Regions from separate parts of the Thauera butanivorans genome, predicted to be linked through region 2. Evidence: riboswitches for the same ligand, from Rfam matches in the RefSeq annotation. Region 2 holds a riboswitch; each other region holds the start of a gene.
What was found. A riboswitch is a leader RNA that binds a small molecule or an ion and turns the genes downstream of it on or off. The one in region 2 is predicted to bind cobalamin.

Region 1 (6,965 bases), 2.3 Mb from region 2:
GCGCTCCGGCAGCAGCGGACGAAGCCGCGCGGCGACCTCGGCGGCGGACTCGGCGATGCCGACGTCGAGCTGGCCGTAGCAGGTGCCCGGCTCGATGGCGGGGCGGGGATGGCGGATGAGGTGGAGTTCCATGGTCGGAAAGTCCGGGTCGGTTGCTATGCGGCGGCGAACGGCGCGGCGAGCCGGGGCGCGGCCAGCAGGCCGGCGTAGCAGGCGAGTTCGGCCAGTTGCTGGGTGGCGCCGAGCAGGTCGCCGGTATGGCCGCCGAGCCGGCGCATGAACAGGCGCGCGCACCAGGCGGTGACGAGGGCCGTGGCGGTGACGGCCGCCACGGCTTCGGCCGGCGTCAGCAGCGCCAGCGGCAGCAGGCCGCAGAGGCCGGCGATGGCGAGCCCGGCCGGCGTCAGGCGCTGCGCCAGCGGCCGGGACTTGCTGCTGTCGTCGTCGCGTGCATAGGGCAGCAGCTGGATCAGGCTGGTTGCCGCCAGGCGCGACAGCGGATGGGCGACCAGCAGCGCGGCGACGATGCCGGCCGGCATGCCTTGTGCGCCGAAGCTGCCGATCGCAGCCAGTTCCACCAGCGCCGCGGCCTTCGCCAGCAGCATCAGCACGATGCCGATGGCGCCGTAGCTGCCGATGTGCGAGTCCTTCATGATCGCCAGCGCCTGGGCCTTGTCCCAGCCGCCGCCGAGGCCGTCGCAGGCGTCGGCGAAGCCGTCCTCGTGCAGCGCGCCGGTGAGCCGGATCGTGAGCGCCATCGACAGCACGACGGCCAGTGCCGGCGGCAGCAGCCACGACAGGGCCAGATAGCCCGCCGCGCCGGCCAGGCCCACCACCCAGCCTACCAGTGCCAGGTAGCGTACCGCGTGGCGCAGGCGCTCGGGCGACCAGGGCACCCAGGCGGGTACCGGCAGGCGGGTGAAGAAACCGAGCGCGGTGAAGAACAGTTCCGCCTGGTGGCGCATCGGCGCGTCAGCGCAGCGCGCTCGGCTCATCCACCGCGTGCTCGCCGCCGGCGGAATCGACGCCGGCCGATTCGAAGCTCGCCATGTGGTTGAGGAAGTTCACCGCCGCCTGCAGCAGCGGCCAGGCCAGTGCTGCGCCGGTGCCTTCACCGAGGCGCAGATCGAGTTCGACCAGCGGCTGGGACATCAGGAAGGACAGCTGCACGCGGTGGCCGGGTTCGAGCGAGTGATGGGCGAACACGCAGTAAGGCAGCAGGTTCGGGTTGAGGGCGTGGGCGACCAGCAGCGCCGAGGTGACGATGAAGCCGTCGATGACGATCAGCATGCGTCGTTCCGCTGCGCCGAGCATGGCGCCGGCCATCATCGCGATCTCGAAGCCACCGTATTCGGACAAGGCCTGCAGCGGCTCGGTCGGCCAGCCGCCGCGGCGCAGGGCCTGCTTCAGCAGTTCGCGCTTGTGCGCCAGGCCGGTGTCGTCGAGTCCGGTGCCGGGGCCGGTCACTGTGTAGAGGTCGGCGCCGTGTTCGGCGCCGATCAGGCAGGTCGTCAGCAATGAGGCGGCGGCGGTGTTGCCGATGCCCATTTCGCCGAAGCCGACACAGTTGCAGCCGTTGTCCGCCAGCGCGTGGGCGATCTCGCGTCCGCGCTGCAGCGCGGCGTCGCGCTGCTCGGCGGTCATGGCAGGCTGTTCGAGGTAGTTCGCCGTGCCGGGCGCGATCTTTGCGTCGATCAGGCCGTCGCGCTTGCCGAAGTCATGGTTGACGCCGGCGTCGACCACGCTGAGGCCCAGCTCCATCTGCCGGCAGAAGACGTTGATCGCGGCGCCGCCGGCGAGGAAGTTCTCGACCATCTGCCAGGTGACGTCCTGCGGATAGGCCGACACGCCCGCCCGCGCCGCGCCGTGGTCGCCGGCGAAGATGACGATCTGGGGCTGGCGCAGTTCGGGTTCGAGCGTCTGCTGGACGAGGCCGATCTGAAGGGCGAGTGCCTCCAGGCGGCCAAGCGCGCCGAGCGGCTTGGTCTTGCGGTCGATCTTCTGCTGCAGCGCGGCGGCGAGTGCCTGGTTCGGGGGAATGATGTGGGTCTGCATGAGGGACTCGCGGGTACTGTCGTTCGGTTGCGGTAGTGGCGGGGCGCAGGTACGAGGCGAAAGGTAGCAGATCGTGATAATTGCGGCACCTCCGGCTTGCCCGGGTGTGGCAGGGTGAGATTCTGAATCGGTATTCATGCGATTTGTTGGTCATTGATGCATCATCGCATCCGGATTTTTCGGCGATGCCTGTTCCTGGCGCATCGTGACTCGAAGCGTGTGCATTGCGGGCGGCGTTCCGCGACGCCGCCGACACCCTGGGGCCGAACGCGCTGGCGCCGCCGTCGGGCACGATGGTGTGTTCACCGACCAGCTGGCGCCGCTGGACAAGAACCACGCCGCAGGCTGTGGGCAGGAGGCCGATGAAGCGCACGGCGACTGCCATGGCGAGGACTGGTGGCGCTATCTCTCCACCCATCCGCCGACGGCGGAACGCATCCGCAGGCTGAGCGAAGCTGGCATCGAGGCCGACTGAGCGCAGGCGCCGGCAGCGGGCTCAGGCTGGGGCAGCAGGCAGATCCTGATACAGCTCGGCCAGCGCCAGCGTGAAGCCGAACGCGGGCAGGGCGAGGCTGGCAGCCTCGCCGCTGGCTTCGGTCAGCAGCCAGTCGCCTTCGGCGGTACGGGAATAGCATTCGACGTGGGCACGGTCCTGCGACAGGAACAGCACCGTCTTGAGTCCGGGGAAGCGGCGGTAGGCGGCGAACTTGCCGCCGCGGTCGTAGGCTTCGGTCGAGGGCGACAGCACCTCGGCGATCAGCACCGGCTCTTCCTTGACCTGGCGGCGCTCGCGGTCGGCGTCCGCGCAGGTGACGAAGACGTCGGGGTAGAACAGGTCGTCCGTTGCTGCCAGACGCAGGCGGACGTCGGACATGAAGACCGTGCAGGATGTGCCGCGCAGGGCATTGCGCAAGGTCATGTAGGTGTTGCCGGAAACAAGATTGTGCACGTCCGACCCGCCGGCCATCATGAAGGCTTCGCCGTCGAAGAATTCCCAGCGCTCGGGCTGATCCGCTTCCCAGGCGAGGAATTCATCCAGCGTCATCGCATGCTTTTCCGCAGGCAGGCCCATGGCAGTCTCCAGCAACATTCGTCAGTTGGCAGTTTAGCCGCCCTTCAGCACCAGCGGCAGCCCGGCGGCGACGAACAGCACGCGCGGGCACAGTGCGGCGACGGCCTGGTTCAGTCGCCCGGCCTCGTCGCGGAACAGGCGGCCGAGCGGGGTTTCCGGCACCAGGCCGAGGCCGACTTCGTTGGCGACCAGGATGACACGGCCGGGCAGGGCCGGCAGCGTGGCGAGCAGGGCGTCGCGCTCGGCGCGAAACAGCGGCAGGGCTTCGGCGTCGGCGCCGGGCGGCAGGCCGTCGGCATCGATCAGCAGGTTGGCGAGCCACAGCGTCAGGCAATCGACCAGCAGGCAGCGCCCGGGCGCGGCTTCGCGGCGCAGGGTTTCGGCGAGCGCGATCGGCGCTTCGACCGTGCGCCAGCCCGCCGGGCGGTCGGCCTGGTGGCGGCGGATGCGTGCCGCCATTTCGTCGTCGAGCGCCTCGGCGGTGGCGATCACGGTGACGGCCAGGCCGGATGCGGCGGCGCGGCGTTCGGCCTCGCGGCTCTTGCCGGAACGGGCGCCGCCCAGGATCAGTTCGCATGTCATGGTGCTGATTGCCTTTTTTGCTGCGGGGGCCTTGTGCTGGTGCAGTGCACGATACTGGCCGGTACGGTATCATCCGCCCCCACTGCCCCGGAAGGGGCGGCGCGTCATCGGTGCCCGCGGGCGATTCTCGCCCGGGGTTGAACGGGAAACAGGTGCACGGCCCATCTCGCCATGAGGCCGCAATGCCTGTGCTGCCCCCGCAACGGTAGGTGTGCGCAAGGTGGACCACGCAGCCACTGGGTTCATGACCTGGGAAGGCGGTCCATCCGTCCGGCCGGCAGGCTGGTACACACACGAGCCCGGAGACCGGCCGTAGCGCGAATTGGCGGATGTGTCGCGGGGTGGCGGCGATGGCATGGCGTGTTCCGTGGCGCCGTTCGTTTCCTTTTTCCTCCCGAGACCGTCCTGTTGCGTATCGCCACGGCGCGCGGGGACGCGGCGCTCTGGCGCAGGGAGACCGAAACGATGAAGATCCGCTTCTGTACCACGGCGATCGCCGTGGCCAGCGCTTTTCCGATGTATCTGCCGTCTGCGCTTGCGCAGGACCGGTTGGGCGAGGCAGTCGTCGTCACTGCCACCCGTCAGCAGCAGCGCGCCGACGAGACCTTGTCCAGCGTCGATGTGATCACGCGCGAGCAGATCGAACGCGGCGGGCACAGCACGCTGACCGAACTGCTGGCGGCGCAGCCCGGCATCCAGGTGAGCAGCAACGGCGGCCCCGGCGCCAATACCGGCATCTTCATCCGCGGCGCCAATTCCGGGCATACGCTGGTGCTCGTCGATGGCATGCGGGTGGGCTCGGCGACGTCCGGCCAGCCTGCGCTGGAGACGATTCCGCCCGAGTTGGTCGAGCGCATCGAGATCCTGCGCGGGCCGGCGAGCGCGCTGTACGGCTCGGACGCCATCGGCGGCGTGATCCAGGTCTTCACGCGCAAGGGCACGGCGGGCTTCCATCCCAGCCTGCGCATGGGTGCCGGTACCGAGCACAGCTACGCACTCGGCGCGACGGTGGCCGGCGGCCGGGACCGCCTGCGCTACAACGTGTCGGCGGGGCGCGAGCGCACCGACGGCTTCAATGCGCGAAAGAACCCTGCCACCGTGGCCGACCGCGATCGCGACGGCTTCCACAACGACTACCTGAGTGCTTCCGCCTCGCTGGGATTCAGGGACGATGACGAGATCGGGCTGACGCTGTTCCATTCCGAAGGGCGCAACTGGTTCGACTCCGACACCGAATACGATGCCCGCGTGAGCAAGGGCCTGGACACCGCCGGCATCCACATGCGCAACAAGCTCGCCGACGGCTGGGTGAGCACGCTGCGCCTGGGCTACAGCAAGGACCGTTCGCACAGCAAATGGAGCACGGCGCCGACGGACCGCTTCGACACCGAACAGACCCAGTTCGCGTGGCAGAACGACGTCTCGCTGGGCGGCGGCCTGTTGCTCGCGGCGGTCGAGCATCTGGAGCAGAGCATCGACACCACCGGCACCTACGAACGCGACACGCGCCGGGTGGATTCGGTGCTGCTGGGCTGGGGCGGGCAGTTCGACAAGCATCATCTGCAGATCAACGCCCGCCATGACGACGATTCGCAGTTCGGCGGCAAGACCACCGGGCTGCTCGCCTACGGCTACCAGTTCCTGCCCGAATGGCGGCTGCGCGGCAGCATCGGCACGGCCTTCAAGGCGCCGACCTTCAACGATCTGTACTTCCCGCTCGCCTGCTTTCCGCCTTTCGGCTGCTTCGGCGGCAACCCGGACCTGAAGCCCGAGGAATCGCTGAACCGCGAAATCGGCCTGGTCTGGGAGCAGGGCGGGCTGCAGATGACGGCCACCTATTACAACAACCGGGTGAAGAACCTGATCCAGTGGGGCAGCACCCCGGACAACGTCGGCCGCGCCAGGCTGGAAGGGCTGGAATGGGGCGTGAGCGCGACCGTGGCCGACTACCGCGTGCGGGCAACGATCGACCTGCTCGATGCCAAGGACGAGGATACGGACGCCCGCCTGGTGCGCCGCGCGCGCCGCGCGGGTTCGCTCGGCATCGACCGCACGGTCGGCAAGTGGAGCTGGGGGGCCGAATGGCGCGGGCAGAGCGAGCGCGAGGACGCCGGCACGCGGCTGGGCGGCTACGGCATCGTCAATGCCTGGGTCCATCACCAGTTGACGCCCGAACTGCGGCTCGAGCTGCGGGCGAACAACGTCTTCGACAAGGACTACGAGCTTGCCCGCAACTTCGCCACCGCCGGTGCCAATGCCTTCGTCACGCTGCGCTATGCGCCGCGCTGAACCGTCGTTCCCCATGCCCGCCGTCCGTTTCTCCATGCTTGCCGCCGCTCTGGCGCTGCCTTGTCCGCTGCTGGCGGCGCCCGCCCCGGGCGGCGGCGCCCTCGAAGCCGTCGTCGTCACCGCCTCCCGCCAGCAGCAGCGCATCGAGGACAGCCTGGCCGCGGTGGAGGTGATCGAACGCGAGGACATCGAGCGCGCCGGGCATTCCTCGCTGATCGAGGTGCTGCGGGCGCTGCCCGGCATCCGGGTCACCGCCAACGGCGGCGCGGGGGCGAATGCGAACGTCTACGTCCGGGGCGCCGAGGCGCGGCACACGCTGCTGCTGATCGATGGCCTGCGGGCCGGCTCGGCCAGTTCGGGGGCGCCGACGCTGGAGAACATTCCGCTCGGTCTGATCGAGCGCATCGAAGTGCTGCGCGGGCCGGCCAGCGCGCTGTACGGCTCGGAGGCCATCGGCGGCGTGATCCAGGTGTTCACCCGCAAGGGCGAGGCGGGCTTCAGGCCGGAGCTTTTCGTCGGCTACGGCTCCGAGCGCACCCGCAAGGCATCGGCCGCGCTGTCGGGCGGGGCCGGGCGGCTGCGCTACAGCCTGAACGTGGGCGCCGAGCACTCCGACGGCTTCAACTCGAAGCGCGACCCGGCCTTCTGGGCGGGCACGCCGCCGCGGACGTCCTACTGGGCCGACGACGACGGCTTCCGCAACACCCATGCCGGCGGCTCGGTCACGCTGGGCTTCCGCGACAGGGACGAGATCGGCCTGGGTTTCACGTACTCGGACAGCCGCAGCCGCTACGATGCCTCGGCGGCGAGCTATTTCGACTCCTGGATGGACAAGACCGCCGGCACGCTGAGCCTGCATCTGCGCAACGAGCTGCGTGCCGGCTGGACCAGCACCCTGCGCCTGGGCCGCAGCATCGACGAGTCGCTGAACCGGGCGAGCGCCGCGGCGCCGAGCCGGCACGACACC
Region 2 (6,965 bases):
CCCCAGATTGACGCGGCCGGGGACGAACTTTGCCGAACTGTGCCGAACAACAAAAAACCCGCAAAGCCAGTGGCTGCGCGGGTTTGGTGATTTCATCCGAACCGAAGCGAACCGTCTCGAATATCACTCGGGCCGCATCTGCGGGAACAGGATGACGTCGCGGATCGACGGCGAGTCGGTCAGCAGCATCACCAGGCGGTCGATGCCGATGCCGCAGCCGCCGGTCGGCGGCAGGCCGTATTCGAGCGCGCGGATGTAGTCGGCGTCGAAGTACATGGCTTCCTCGTCGCCGGCCTCCTTGGCTTCGACCTGGGCGCGGAAGCGCGCGGCCTGGTCTTCGGGGTCGTTCAGCTCGGAGAAGCCGTTGGCGATCTCGCGGCCGACGATGAAGAGCTCGAAGCGCTCGGTGATCTCGGGGTCGCTGTCCGAGGCGCGGGCCAGCGGCGAGACTTCGACCGGGTAGTCGATGATGAAGGTCGGCTCCCACAACTGGCTTTCGGCGCAGGCTTCGAACAGCTGCAACTGCAGGCTGCCGAGGCCGCCCGGCTTGACCTTCTCGCCGAAGGCGACGATCTGCTGTCTGACCCATTCGGCGTCGGCCAACTGTGCTTCGGTGAATTCCGGGTGGTACTTGCGGATGGCCTGGACGATGGTCAGGCGGTGGAAGGGCTTGGACAGGTCCAGCTCGCGTCCCTGGTAGACGAAGCTCTCGGCGCCCAGTGCCTCGCGTGCGGCCTGGCGGATCAGGCCTTCGGTGAAGTCCATCAGCGTGCGGTAGTTCGCGTACGCCTCGTAGAACTCCATCATCGTGAATTCGGGGTTGTGGCGCGGGCTGAGGCCTTCGTTGCGGAAGTTGCGGTTGACCTCGAACACCTTCTCGAAGCCGCCCACCACCAGGCGCTTCAGGTAGAGCTCGGGCGCGATGCGCAGGAACAGTTCCATGTCGAGCGCGTTGTGGTGGGTGACGAAGGGCTTGGCCGTGGCGCCGCCGGGAATGGGGTGCATCATCGGCGTTTCGACTTCGAGGAAGCCGTGGCCGGTCATGTAGTTGCGGATCGACTGCACGATGCGGCTGCGCGCGGCGAAGGTGAAGCGCGACTGCTCGCTGACGATCAGGTCGACGTAGCGCTGGCGGTACTTCTGCTCGACGTCGGTGAGGCCGTGGAACTTGTCCGGCAGCGGGCGCAGGCTCTTGGTCAGCAGGCGGATCTCGTCGGCCTTGACCGACAGCTCGCCGGTCTTGGTCTTGAACACGGTGCCGACGCAGCCGACGATGTCGCCGATGTCCCAGGTCTTGAACTGGGCGTAGACGTCCTCGCCGACGCCGTCGCGCTGCACGTAGAGCTGGATGCGGCCCGACAGGTCCTGGATGGTGACGAAGCTCGCCTTGCCCATCACCCGCTTGAGCATGATGCGGCCGGCCACCTTGACTTCGACCGGCAGTGCTTCCAGTTCCTCGGCTTCCTTGTCGCCGTATAGCTCGGCGAGCTTGCCGGCGGTGTTCTCGCGCGAGAAGTCGTTGGGGAAGGCGCGGCCGCTGCTGCGCCAGGCGGCGAGCTTGTCGCGGCGCTCGGCGATCAGGTGGTTTTCGTCCTGCGGCGGGGTATTCGTCTGATCGGACATGTTTTCGGTTCGGGAGATGAGGATGCGTGGGCGCCGGCATGGCGCCGGCGACAAAGGCGTGATTGTCGCAGGCCGGCGCAGGCAGGGCAATTGCGAGGCTGCGGCCGGAAGGGGTGGGGAACGGCGAAAGAGCGGCCGGAATGGCGGACAGTGACGCGGCGCTCGCACGTCGTCGGCTGCTTTATTTGCCAAAAACGAGATTTATGTCCTTGTTTCGCTCCCCGATGTAGGGAATATTCCGCCAAAAACTACTGCGCTCTGCACCGAAGTCTGTTCTCAAGTGCAGGCGGCCGGAGCCGATAGAGGGGGCGGAAGCAGTTGATGAATACGGATTTCTAGCTCGGGAACCACACCAAATGAGCACGTTGAGACAGCTGTACGAGACTGTCGAGAAGACCTTCTGGAACACGCTGACCAAGAAGCTGTGCAGCTTCCTGCTGCTGTTCTTCTTCAACCTGGGCTATCTGGCCGTGCAGGCCTGGCAGACTTCGGAGATCGACCGCGCGCTGGCCGAAGGCGGCATCGCGCCGGAGTTTGCGGCGCGCATCCTGGGTGCGCTCGGCGTCGGGCAATGGGTGATGATCATCATCAGCGCCGTGTCGCTGGCCTGCATCCTCGGCCAGATCGCCTACCTGCGCCACCTGATCGTGCGCCCGATCCGCGGCATGATCGGCATCTTCGAGGAGATCGGCCGCGGCGAAGGCGACTTCTCGCGCGACCTCCCGCTCATCACCCATGACGAGTTCCGCGAGCTCGCCAGCAGCTACAACCACTTCGCCGAGAAGATGCGCCACATCATCGGCGAAGTGCGCACCACCAGCGTCGGCATCGCGCGCGAGGCGGTGCAGGTCAAGCTGCGCGTCGAGGCTGCTGCCAGGCACGCGCGGGAGCAGGGGCAGATGACCACGGCGGTGTTCGACGCCAGCAGTGCATCCACCGCCGCCATCGAGCAGGTGTCGCAGAGCGCACGGCAGATCGCCGAGTCCACCGCCGAGAATCTGCGCATCGCACGCGGTTCGCTGCACGAGATGCAGGACATCGCCGGCAAGATCAATTCCGTCAGCGACAAGGTGACCGCGTTCAACCACACCGTGGACGACCTGTCGCAGCGCTCCGAGAGCGTGAAGCAGATCGCCGTGCTGATCCGCGAGATTGCCGACCAGACCAATCTGCTGGCGCTCAATGCGGCAATCGAGGCCGCGCGGGCGGGCGAGGCCGGGCGCGGCTTCGCCGTGGTCGCCGACGAGGTGCGCAAGCTGGCCGAGCGGGTGAACAACGCGACCGCCGAGATCGTCGGCAACATCAACGGCATGCTCGAACTGGTGTCGGAGACGCGCAACGAGAACGAAGTGATCAATGCCGACGTGCTGCAGACGCGCGAAGTCGTCGACCGCTCGGCGACCCAGTTCGGTTACATGGTGGGCGAGTTCGAGACGACCGGAAGGCAGCTCGAGCAGATCGCCGCGGCGATGGGCTCGCTGGCGGACACCAACGTCAGCGTGCATGAGAAGGTCAGCGCCATCAATGCCCTGTCGCACACCGTCGCCGGGCAGATGGATGAGAGCGAGCAGGGTACGGAACAGCTTGCCAAGGCGACCGAAGGCGTGCAGGAACTGGTGTCGCGCTTCAAGACCGGGCGCGGGGCCTTCGACCGGATCGTCGAACAGACGCGCCGCTTCCGCGACGAGGTGCAGGAGCAGCTCCAGCAGATGGCCGCCAGCCGCATCGACATCTTCGACTGGCGCTACCAGCCCATCCCCGGCACCAATCCGCCCAAATTCCGTGTGGCATGGGGCGAGGAGTTCACCCGCCGCTGCCAGGCCTTGCTCGATGACAGCCTGGCCTCGACCCGGGGCGCCGTATTCGCCGTTGCGGTCAATGCAGACAGCTACCTGCCGGCGCACAACGCCAAATTCTCCCAGCCGCTGACCGGCAACTACGAGCAGGATCTGGTGGGCAACCGTACCTGCCGCAAGTTCGAAAGCCCGTCCGAACTGCGTGCCGCGCGCAATACCGAGCCCCTGCTGTTGCAGACTTACCTCCGCGATACCGGCGAGATCCTGTGCGACATCGCCATGCCGATCATGGCCGGCAGCCGCCATTGGGGGAATGTGCGCATCGGTGTCCCGGTCGAGAGCCTGCTCGGCAACTGAATCGCCGGCGCGCGCATTGCCCGCGGCACCGCTGCGGGCGTATAGTGCGGCCCGCATCGATCGGGAGCTTTCGCGGGCATTCGCGCGCGGAGCGAAACAGGAAGTCCGGTGAAGCGGGGGGGGGGGCGTGCCGCCCATTTTTCCCGCCATTCCGGCGCAGCCCCCGCTGCTGTAAGCCAGACGGCGCCGCCATTTCGACCACTGAAGCCTTGCGCTTCGGGAAGGCGGCGGCAACCGGATGAAGGCGAGCCAGAAGACCGACCCGTTCGACGAGACAGGTGAATGCCCCGGGGTGCGGGCGGACTGCCGATCGGTCGCGCGGGCCTGACAGCCCGCTTGCGCTTCGCCTACGCCGCCTTTGCGGCTTTGCCGCGCATGCACCATCGTCATTCTTCCCCATCCGGTTCCGACAGCGATGGCAAGGAGGACGGACCGATGGAAGAGGACAAGAAGCAGAGCCACAACGCGCGCATGCAGCGCAAGAAGGAAGTCGTCGATGCCGCCATCGGGCGCGCGCAGGAGGAGCGCGGCATCGTCATCCTGATCACCGGCAACGGCAAGGGCAAGACCACCTCCGCCTTCGGCACCCTGTATCGCGCGCTCGGCCACGGCCAGCGCGCCGGCGTGGTGCAGTTCATCAAGGGCACGCACGCCACCGGCGAAGTCATCTTCCTGCAGAAGCAGGGGCTGGACACTGCCGTCCAGTACCACGCCATGGCCACCGGCTTCACCTGGAACACGCAGAACTGGGACGCCGACAAGCGCGCCGCCGACGAAGCCTGGGCGCAGGCCAGCCGCATGCTGGCCGACCCGGCGCTCGACCTGGTGCTGCTCGACGAGCTGACCTACATGCTCAAGTACAACTACCTCGACACCGATCAGGTGATCGCCGCGATCCGCGCCCGCCCGCCGCGCCAGACCGTCATCGTCACCGGCCGTGCCGCCAAGCCGGAACTGGCGGAGCTGGCCGATACGGTCAGCGAGATCGCCGACCGCAAGCACGCCTTCAAGGCGGGCGTGAAGGCGCAGGCGGGCATCGACTTCTGAGCTGGCCAGCCGTCAGTTGGATGGCGCCAGCCGTGCCTCCAACCAGTCGCGCAGGCTGTTGATGAAGGCCCAGCCCTGCACGCGCGGTAGATCCTGCACGCGCACCACGGCCTCCACCACGCGGCCTTCGCGCAGGGCGACGGCGCGGCCGATGCCGGGCAGCAGGCCGCAGGCGAGGGGCGGCGTGACCCAGCGGCCATCGATCAGCATGGCGAGGTTGCCGAACGTGGATTCGGTGATTTCGCCGGCTTCGTTGTAGAGTACGGTGTCGAACACGTCCGAGCCCGTTGTGGGAGCGAAGGCTGCGTAGTGCGCGCGGCGGGTGGTCTTGTAGCGGCTGAATTCGCTGTGCGCCTGGAGAAAGGGGCGGTCGGCCAGTGCCAGCAGTACCGGCGCCGGCGTGGGAGCGAAGGCGGCTGCTTCGGCGCGGGCCAGGCCCTGCGCATTCAGCAGCAGGCGCACGCGCCAGGCGCCCTGGCCGTGCGTGCGGACGAGATCATCGAGGCAGGCCTCGATGCGTGACTCATCCCAGGGGTAGCCGAAGTGCGCAGCGGCGGCGCGCATGCGGGCGAGGTGTTCGTCGCGGTGGCGCAGCTTGCCGCCGTGCAGACCCAGGGTTTCCAGCAGGTCGAACGGTGCGCTGGCGCGCTCGACGAAGGCGCGCTTGGCGGCCCATTCGGCCCATTCGTCCTTGGCGCTTGCGCCCCAGACGATGCCGCTGCCGATGCCGCAGCGGGCATTGCTGCCTTTCAGTTCGATGCTGCGGATCGGTACGTTGAAGGTGGCGGCAATGCCGCGCTGGCCGTCGGGCGAAACGTAGGGACGAACCACGCCGACAGCGCCGCAGTAAATGCCGCGCGGCCCGCCTTCGAGGGCGCGGATCATGCGCATGGCTTCCACCTTGGGGGCGCCGGTGACCGAACCGCAGGGAAACAGCGCGGCGAACACGTCGGCGAGCCGCGTGCCGGCGCGGGTGCGCGCCACCACGTCGGAAGTCATCTGCCAGACAGTGGGCAGGGCTTCGGTGTGGAACAGCGCGGGCACGCGCACGCTGTGCGGCTCGGCGATGCGCGAGAGGTCGTTGCGCAGCAGGTCCACGATCATGACGTTCTCGGCGCGCTCCTTGGGGCTGGCGCGCAGCCGAGCGGCCAGCGCGGCATCTTCGTCGGGTGTGGTACCGCGCGGGGCCGTGCCTTTCATCGGCCGCGTCAGGATCTCGTTCCCGCGCCAGTCGAAGAACAGTTCGGGCGAGACGGACAGCACCTGTACGCGATCCTCGTTACCGTCGTTGGTGCCGCAGTCGAGATGTGTTGCATACCCGCCCGGCTGTGCCCGCTGCAACGCGGCGAACAGGCCACGGTCGTCGCCCGCCAGCCGTCCACGCAACTGTGCCGTGTGGTTGACCTGGTAGAGCACACCGTCGGCGATCGCCCGCTGGATGCGGGCATGGGCAGCATCGAAGGCGGCACGCGTGGGCAGGGTGTGCCAATCGACCACTGCTGCACCGCCCCCCGGTTCCCCGTTCCAGGGCAGCGGGGTGTCGTGGATGGCGAACCAGGCCAGCGGTCCGTCCGCTGCATGCACGGTCATCGCCGCGTCGAACGCGGGTGCGGCTTCGTAGCGCAGATAACCCAGCGCCCAGGCGCCTGCGCGGGCGGCGGCCTCGACCGCATCGAGCAGCGGACGCACCTCGTCAAGGCTGTGTGCGGCCAGCACCGTGCGAGGCTGGCCGAAGGCATGGCGCAGGCGCGGCGCGCTGCTGTCGCGGGGATCGGTGAAATCGATGAGGCTGGTCACGGCGAAGGCGCTGGGTCTCGTCAGGGAGTCAAGCCAGCATTTTGCACGCTGGGTGTGCTCCGGGTGCGCATCGCGGGCCATCTGTGCCTTGCCGCTGCCGATTCGGCGGCGATGATGCTGCTCGGCGCCTGCCTCACAGGCATCGGTGGTGCGCTGTTCTCGCCCTGCATGGAAGCGCTGGCGGCGCGCATCGATGCGCAGCCGGACGGCAACCTGCGCTATCTCGCGCGTGATGAGACGGAACGACACGGTGCATGGCCATGCGTGCCGTGCGTCGGGAAGAGCCTTGCAAAGTTTGCTTCAGCTTTCTTTGTCATCTGGCATGAACTGCTCGAATACCTGCTG
Region 3 (6,965 bases), 2.3 Mb from region 2:
GGCAGGTCCCGGCGCGCTCAGCCTTCGAACATCTCGTAGCGCCTGCGCCTGTTCTTGCGCCACGTCCGCCACCAGGCACGGTCGAAGGACATCGCCAGGCGCGGCAGCATCGGCGCGAGGAAATGCACGGCGGCCGAGGTCCCTTCGCCTTCGGGCACCCGGCAGGGCACGCGCAGCGCGCTCAAACGCTGCTGCAAGGACGGATGAAAGGCATAGCGCTCGTCCAGGCTCTCCTCGACCGCCACCGCATGGTCGGACACCGTGCGCATGAAGCCCGCTTCCACGCCAAGCGCCATGTCGCGGAACGGCCACAATGCCGGCCGTGCGCGGCTGGCGTTGTAGGCCTCGATCTGCGGCCAGAAATCGTGTTCGAGGAAATGCGACTTGAGGCTGACTTCGACCAGCGCCTCGCCCATCAGGTCATGGCCGACGAGTTCGGCCGCAATGGCATCCGCCTCGAACTCCTCGATGCGCGCCAGGCGCAGCATCTGGACACAGAAGCCGATCGACTTCTCGTCCAGCCACGGTGCAATGCAGGCAAACCCGGCGCTCGCGCGATCCAGGGTCCGCGCCCACCACGCGCGCAATGCCCCGGCGACACCGGCCCAACCGCGCCGTTGGGCCGAAAGATGCCCGAGCTCATGGGCCAGCACTGCTGTGAACTGTGCCGGCGACAGGCTGTGCGCAAGCGGCAGGCCGATCATCAGGCAGGTGTCCAGCGGCCCGGCCACACCCCAGGCTGGCCGCTGGTGGATGTGCGCGTTCATGTCGTCGGTGATGAACACATGCTGGATCGGCTCGATGCCCAGCCGGGCGGCCATGGTATCGAGCAACGCAAACAGCTGCCCGGCCGTCTCGCGTGTCAGGCAGACGCCCTGCGGCCGGGGAGGCGCGCTGAACAGGACGTCGGCGATCGCGGCGCTGCACAGCAACAGCAGCACCGCGCACAGGCTCCACAAGCCGCTGGCGAAGGGATGGCCGCTGACGACCGCTTCCCAGCTGCAGCCCAGCGCATGCGCCACCCCGCCGACCAGGGCGGCGAGCAACAGCATGCCCCCGGCAAGACCGGCCAGGGCGAGCAAGGTCAGGCGCCGGGCGAGACGTGCGCGCAACACGAACAGCCTTTTGCCGGAAGCGGGCGATTTCATGGGAAATGGAGTACCTGAGAACATAGAGCACCATTCTGGACAGGGGACTTTAACGCATTCCACACAAGGTTCTCGCCTGGCGCAGCCGGGCTTCCGGCACCGTTCAACAGCTTCCGCCATCCGGGCAGACGCGGCACTCCCTCCGTGCTTCTTCCACACACGAGCAGCGGCGCCCATGTATTCTTTTTGAATATGCCCTGGAAATTATTCGACATGTATTTTCATTTTGCAACACATTTTTCCTGCATAATTTATTTTTGCTCTGCAACAAGGGCTTTTGGGCGATACGGTACGAGCCAGGCCACGACTGCTGCCGGCTGGAGCCCTGGCAGCCTGGGCGTCGATCCTGGCACAGGCGGCAATGCCTTCCGGGATACGCCTTCACGCTGCTGTGCACAAAAAGCTCGCATCAAGCCCGCATAGTCTCTATAGTGCCGGCTCGCCGCGGCTTGACCGATCGACCGCGGCGGCTCCTGCAACGATCCGGCCGGCGCCCGCCCCGGATCTCTCTCCCGCCAGCCCGGATTGGTGTCGCCACGCATGCGCGACGGACTGGCGCCGGAAACCATCGAATGAATTCCGAAGTCGTCACTTTCGCCAGCCTCGGGCTGGCCGAACCCATCCTGCGCGCCATCGGCGAAGCCGGCTATACCTCGCCGACGCCGATCCAGGCCCAGGCCATTCCGCAAGTGCTCGCCGGCGGCGACCTGCTCGCCGCCGCCCAGACCGGCACCGGCAAGACCGCCGGCTTCACGCTGCCGCTGTTGCACATCCTGTCGCAGACCCACGCCCACCCGCATCCGCCCGGCCGCCCACGCTGCCTGATCCTGACGCCGACGCGCGAACTCGCCGCGCAGGTCGAGGAATCGGTCAAGACCTACGGCAAGCACCTGCCACTGGCTTCGCTGGTGATGTTCGGCGGCGTCAACATCAACCCGCAGATCGGCGCGCTCAAAAAGCGCGTGGACATCCTGGTCGCCACGCCCGGCCGCCTGCTCGACCACGTCGGGCAGAAAACCGTGGACCTGTCCGGCGTCGAGATCCTGGTGCTGGACGAAGCCGACCGCATGCTCGACATGGGCTTCATCCGCGACATCCGCAAGGTGCTTGCGCTGCTGCCGAAGAAGCGCCAGAACCTGCTGTTCTCGGCCACCTTCTCGGACGAGATCCGCCAGTTGGCCCACGGCCTGCTGCACGATCCGGCCACGGTCGAAGTCGCGCCGCGCAACACCACCGCCGAACGCGTCGACCAGGCGGTCTACATGATCGGCCAGAAGCAGAAGCGCGAACTGCTCGCCCACCTGATCAAGGAAAAGCAGTGGTTCCAGGCGCTGGTGTTCACCCGCACCAAGCACGGCGCCAACAAGCTCGCCGAATACCTCAGCAAGCACGGCATCGCCGCCGCCGCGATCCACGGCAACAAGAGCCAGGCGGCGCGCACGCGGGCGCTGGCGCAGTTCAAGGACGGCTCGCTGCCGGTGCTGGTGGCAACCGACATCGCCGCGCGCGGCCTCGACATCGACCAGTTGCCGCAGGTGGTCAACTTCGAACTGCCCAACGTGCCGGAAGACTATGTGCACCGCATCGGCCGCACCGGCCGCGCCGGCGCCGCCGGCAATGCCATCTCGCTGGTCGACGATGAAGAGATCAAGCTGCTAAGCGCGATCGAGCGCCTGATCAAGCGTCGCATCGACCGTGCCGTGGCCGAGGACTTCGTGCCCAGCGCCGGCGCCGAGGCCGCGCACGACGCCGACCACCAGCGCGAACCGCTGCAGCGCCGCGGCGGCCGCTCGGGCCAGGCCCGCAACGGCACCCCGTCCGGTGCGCCACGAGGCGATCGTGCCACCCCCGGCAACCGTGGCGCCGGCCAGGGCAAGCCGGGTGCCCGCCCGCAGCCGCGCCGCGGCGAGGCGGACGGCAACCGCGCACCGCGCAGCGCCGAGCCACGCGAAATCAACGGCAACCGCATGCAGCCGTCGCGCCCCGAAGTGGACGGCAACCGCATTTCCCACGCATCCCGCCGTGGCGACGTCGATGGCAACCGCGCTGTCGACAACCGCCGCGCGGACGTCGATGGCAATCGCGCCCGCCCCGGCCGCAATCGCCCCGCCGCGCCGCGTGCCGCGCTGTTCTCCGCCAAGCCGGGCAGCGGCAACCGCTGAGCACGAGCCACCGGGGCTGCGCGCTCGATCGCGCCCCCGGCCCGCGCGCGGCGGGCGCCGGCTTGCCAAACCCTGTCCCCTCACTTAAGCTTCGCGCGCATTCGATCCAGGTGCCCTGTGCCGCCGCCGTGCGCCCAGGGTGAAACGGGAAGTCCGGTGACGCCGCCTCCAGCGGCCATTCCGGCGCAGCCCCCGCTGCTGTAGTCCTGACGGATTCCGCCCCCCTGCCACTGGGCTTCGCCCGGGAAGGCTGCGGACATCCGGACGAAGGAGAGCCAGAAGACCGGCCTGGTCGATTGAAGGTCACTGCCCCGGGGTGCGGGCGATCACCGTCTGGCCTGGCCGTCCCGGCCCCAGCCTTCCGCTGTCCGTCCCTACCCCATGCAGGCCGATCGTCGCCGCACCCGCGCAGCCGCAGCCATGGACCAGGACACCCAGCACCACCACATCCCTTCTTCCCACGCCTCCAGGGCCGGCACGGTGCAAGCGCCCGGCATTGGCGCCTGAGATGGCCGTGCGCCTGCTCGCTGCGCTGCTGGCCCTGCTGTCCGGCTCCGTCGCCTTCGCTGCAGCCGGCGCGGCGCTGCCGCGCGTGATGTCGACCAACCTGTGCGCCGACATGCTGGTGCTCGGCCTGGCCGAACCGGCGCAGATCGTCTCGGTGTCGCGCAAGAGCCAGGACCCGCGCCGCACCGCGATGTACGAACAGGCCCGCCGCCATCCCGCCAACGACGGCAGCGCCGAGGAAGTGCTGGCCTTGCGCCCCGACGTCGTGCTCGCGTCGCGGCGCTGGCAGGCGCGCCACCAGGCCGCGCTGTTCGAACGCCACGGCATCGGGATCGTCACCGTGCCCTACCCGACCGACTGGAACGGCATCTTCGCCAGCACCCGGCACATCGCCGGCCGGCTCGGCCGCGCCGCCGCCGGCGAGGCGCTGGTGGCCGACGTGCAGGCCCGCATCGCCCACCTGCAGGCAAGCACGCATCCGGCCCGCGCGCTCTACCTGCGCCCCAACGGCGGCAGCGCCGGCGCCGGCACCTATGTCGACGCGGTGTTCCAGGCCGCCGGCGTGCGCAATCACGCCACCGAGTCCGGCCGCCGCGGCTGGGGCCGGGTCGCGCTGGAGGACGTGGTCGCCGACCCGCCCGACGTCTTCGTCGTCAGCAGCATGCTCAACGACACCACCTATGCCCGCTCCGGCTTCGCCCGCCATCCGCAGATGCGGACGCTGCTCGCCGAACGGCCGGTGGTGCGCATGGACGGCAACGACTGGGGCTGCAGCAACTGGCAGTTGATCGAGGCCGCCGAAGACATCGCCGCACAATTGGCCCGCCTAAGTCCGCCGGTCCCGATGTCCCGCAGCCGGGCATCTCTAAGCCGGGCGCCCCTCTCCCCTGTCGGAGCCGGGGGTGCAGAAGAAGCGGCAAGCGCCAGGCAGCAAATCACCGCCTCACCGGCACGGGTGCCGCAATGACGGCCGGCCAAGCCACATCCCGGCCCCCGCTGCCACGCACCAGCCAAGTCGCGCTGCCGCTCAATGGCCTGCTCGCGCTGGCCCTGCTCATGCTCGCGCTGGTCTCGCTCGGCATCGGCCCGGTGCAGCTGGCGCTCGCCGACGTCGCCGCCGCACTGCTGCCGGTCGGCGATGGCGCATCCGAAGCGCTGGCCCGCCAGCATGCCATCGTCGCCGAGATCCGCCTGCCGCGCGTGCTGCTGGCGATCCTGGTCGGCGCTTCGCTCGGCATGTCGGGCGCGGCGCTGCAGGGCCTGCTGCGCAATCCGCTCGCCGAGCCGGGTCTGCTCGGCATCAGCTCCAGCGCCAGTCTGGGCGCGGTGCTGTGCCTGTACTTCGGCCTCGCCCAGCTGACGCCCTGGCTGCTGCCGGCGGCGGCGATGGGCTGCGCCGCGCTGGCGACGCTGGTACTGTACCGCATCGCCCGCCGCGGCACCGGCAACCTGACCCTGATCCTGGCCGGTGTGGCGCTGTCCTCGCTGGCCGGCGCCTTGACTTCGCTGGCCATCAACCTCGCCCCCAACCCGACCGACGTCCAGGACATCGTGCTGTGGCTGCTCGGCTCGCTGGCCGACCGCAGCTTCGACGACATCCGCCTGTGCCTGCCTTTCGTGCTCGCCGGCCTGGCGCTGCTGGCCACCTGCGGACGCGACCTCGACGCGCTGTCGGTGGGCGAGGACGAGGCCGCCAGCATGGGCGTCAATCTCGCCCGCCTGCGCGCGCAGGTCGTCGTCGGCACCGCGCTGTGCGTCGGCGCCAGCGTTGCCGTGACCGGCGCGATCGGCTTCGTCGGCCTGGTCGTGCCGCACATGCTGCGCCGCGCGGTGGGCTACCACCCGGCGCGCCTGCTGGTGTCGAGCGCACTCGGCGGCGCGGTGCTGCTGCTGGCCGCCGACGTGGTGCTGCGGCTGGTCAGCGGCGGCTTCGAACTGATGCTGGGCGTGGTCACGGCACTGATCGGCGCACCCTTCTTCTTCGTGCTGGTGCTGCGCGAACGGCTGGGGCGGGCATGACGCGGCTGCTCATCGAATCCCTCTTCGTGCGCCAGGGCAGCGCGACCCTGGTCGATGGCGTCTCCGCCGAAATCGGCCAGGGCGAGCTGTTCGGCCTGATCGGCCCCAACGGCGCCGGCAAGAGCAGCCTGCTGCGGGCGGTGGCACAGTTGCTGCCGCACCAGGGCACGATCCGGCTCGACGGCACACCGCTCGCCACGCTGCCGCCGCGCCAGCGCGCCACCCGGCTGGCCTATCTCGCCCAGGGCGACCATGCCGCCTGGCCGCTGACGGTGCGCGACTTCGTCGCCCTCGGCCGCCTGCCGCACCGCCCGCGCTGGCGCGCGGCGCCGGACGGCGACGAGGTCGTCGCCCAGGCGATCGCCCGGATGCGGCTGGAAGCGCTGGCCGACCGCCGGCTCGACCAGTTGTCCGGCGGCGAACGCGCCCGCGCCCGGCTGGCCCGCGCGCTGGCCGTCGATGCCCCCCTGCTGCTGGCCGACGAGCCAGTCGCGGCGCTCGACCCCTTCCACCAGTTGAGCGTGATGGAACTGCTGCGCGAGCAGTGCGCGCTCGGCCGCACCGTGATGGTGGTGCTGCACGACCTGACGCTGGCCAGCCGCTTCTGCCACCGCGTGCTGCTGATGGACCACGGCCGCGCCGTGGCCTGCGGCGCACCGCGCAGCGTGCTCACCGCCGCCAACCTGCAGCGCGTCTACCAGGTGCAGGCGATGCTGGGCGAACACGAGCGCCAGCCCTACGTCGTGCCCTGGCGCTGCCGGCCCGAAGGCGCGGCGCAGGCACCTGAAAACGATGCGGACGCATCGGCGTCTGCACCCTCCAGCAAAGATTCGCATGCCGGAACGGCTGTTCCGCCCGCAAGTGCATTCGCATCCCCTAGCCGCTGAATTCCCGAACCTCCAGGAGAAGCTCCATGTCCGTCCAGGCCAGAATCCCCGCCACCATCGTCACCGGCTTCCTCGGCAGCGGCAAGACCACGCTGCTGCGCCACATCCTGAACAATGCCGACGGCCGCCGCATCGCCGTGATCGTCAATGAGTTCGGCGAGCTCGGCATCGATGGCGACATCCTGCGCGGCTGCGGCATCGGCTGCGACGAGGACGGCCGGGAACGCCCCGGCGAGCTGTTC

Region 1: linked by a shared signal. The riboswitch ahead of ACNQFN_RS20880 (TonB-dependent receptor domain-containing protein) and the one ahead of cobO (cob(I)yrinic acid a,c-diamide adenosyltransferase) in region 2 are both predicted to bind cobalamin.
Region 3: linked by a shared signal. The riboswitch ahead of ACNQFN_RS20610 (ABC transporter substrate-binding protein) and the one ahead of cobO (cob(I)yrinic acid a,c-diamide adenosyltransferase) in region 2 are both predicted to bind cobalamin.

The regions. Positions count from the first base shown of each region.
Region 1 is NZ_CP183038.1:4,321,055-4,328,019, reverse strand. It holds gene cobC (alpha-ribazole phosphatase family protein) at 1-132, opposite strand, end outside; gene ACNQFN_RS20905 (adenosylcobinamide-GDP ribazoletransferase) at 156-965, opposite strand; gene cobT (nicotinate-nucleotide--dimethylbenzimidazole phosphoribosyltransferase) at 973-2,055, opposite strand; gene ACNQFN_RS20895 (hypothetical protein) at 2,354-2,530, shown strand; gene ACNQFN_RS20890 (Uma2 family endonuclease) at 2,552-3,127, opposite strand; gene cobU (bifunctional adenosylcobinamide kinase/adenosylcobinamide-phosphate guanylyltransferase) at 3,161-3,709, opposite strand; cobalamin riboswitch at 3,801-4,039, shown strand; gene ACNQFN_RS20880 (TonB-dependent receptor domain-containing protein) at 4,175-5,998, shown strand; gene ACNQFN_RS20875 (TonB-dependent receptor domain-containing protein) at 6,012-6,965, shown strand, end outside.
Region 2 is NZ_CP183038.1:1,950,311-1,957,275, forward strand. It holds gene lysS (lysine--tRNA ligase) at 124-1,623, opposite strand; gene ACNQFN_RS09415 (methyl-accepting chemotaxis protein) at 1,980-3,776, shown strand; cobalamin riboswitch at 3,834-4,057, shown strand; gene cobO (cob(I)yrinic acid a,c-diamide adenosyltransferase) at 4,212-4,823, shown strand; gene ACNQFN_RS09425 (chorismate-binding protein) at 4,836-6,869, opposite strand; gene ACNQFN_RS09430 (GFA family protein) at 6,921-6,965, opposite strand, start outside.
Region 3 is NZ_CP183038.1:4,255,243-4,262,207, forward strand. It holds gene ACNQFN_RS20600 (M48 family metallopeptidase) at 18-1,148, opposite strand; gene ACNQFN_RS20605 (DEAD/DEAH box helicase) at 1,721-3,310, shown strand; cobalamin riboswitch at 3,402-3,617, shown strand; gene ACNQFN_RS20610 (ABC transporter substrate-binding protein) at 3,819-4,784, shown strand; gene ACNQFN_RS20615 (FecCD family ABC transporter permease) at 4,781-5,836, shown strand; gene ACNQFN_RS20620 (ABC transporter ATP-binding protein) at 5,833-6,723, shown strand; gene cobW (cobalamin biosynthesis protein CobW) at 6,750-6,965, shown strand, end outside.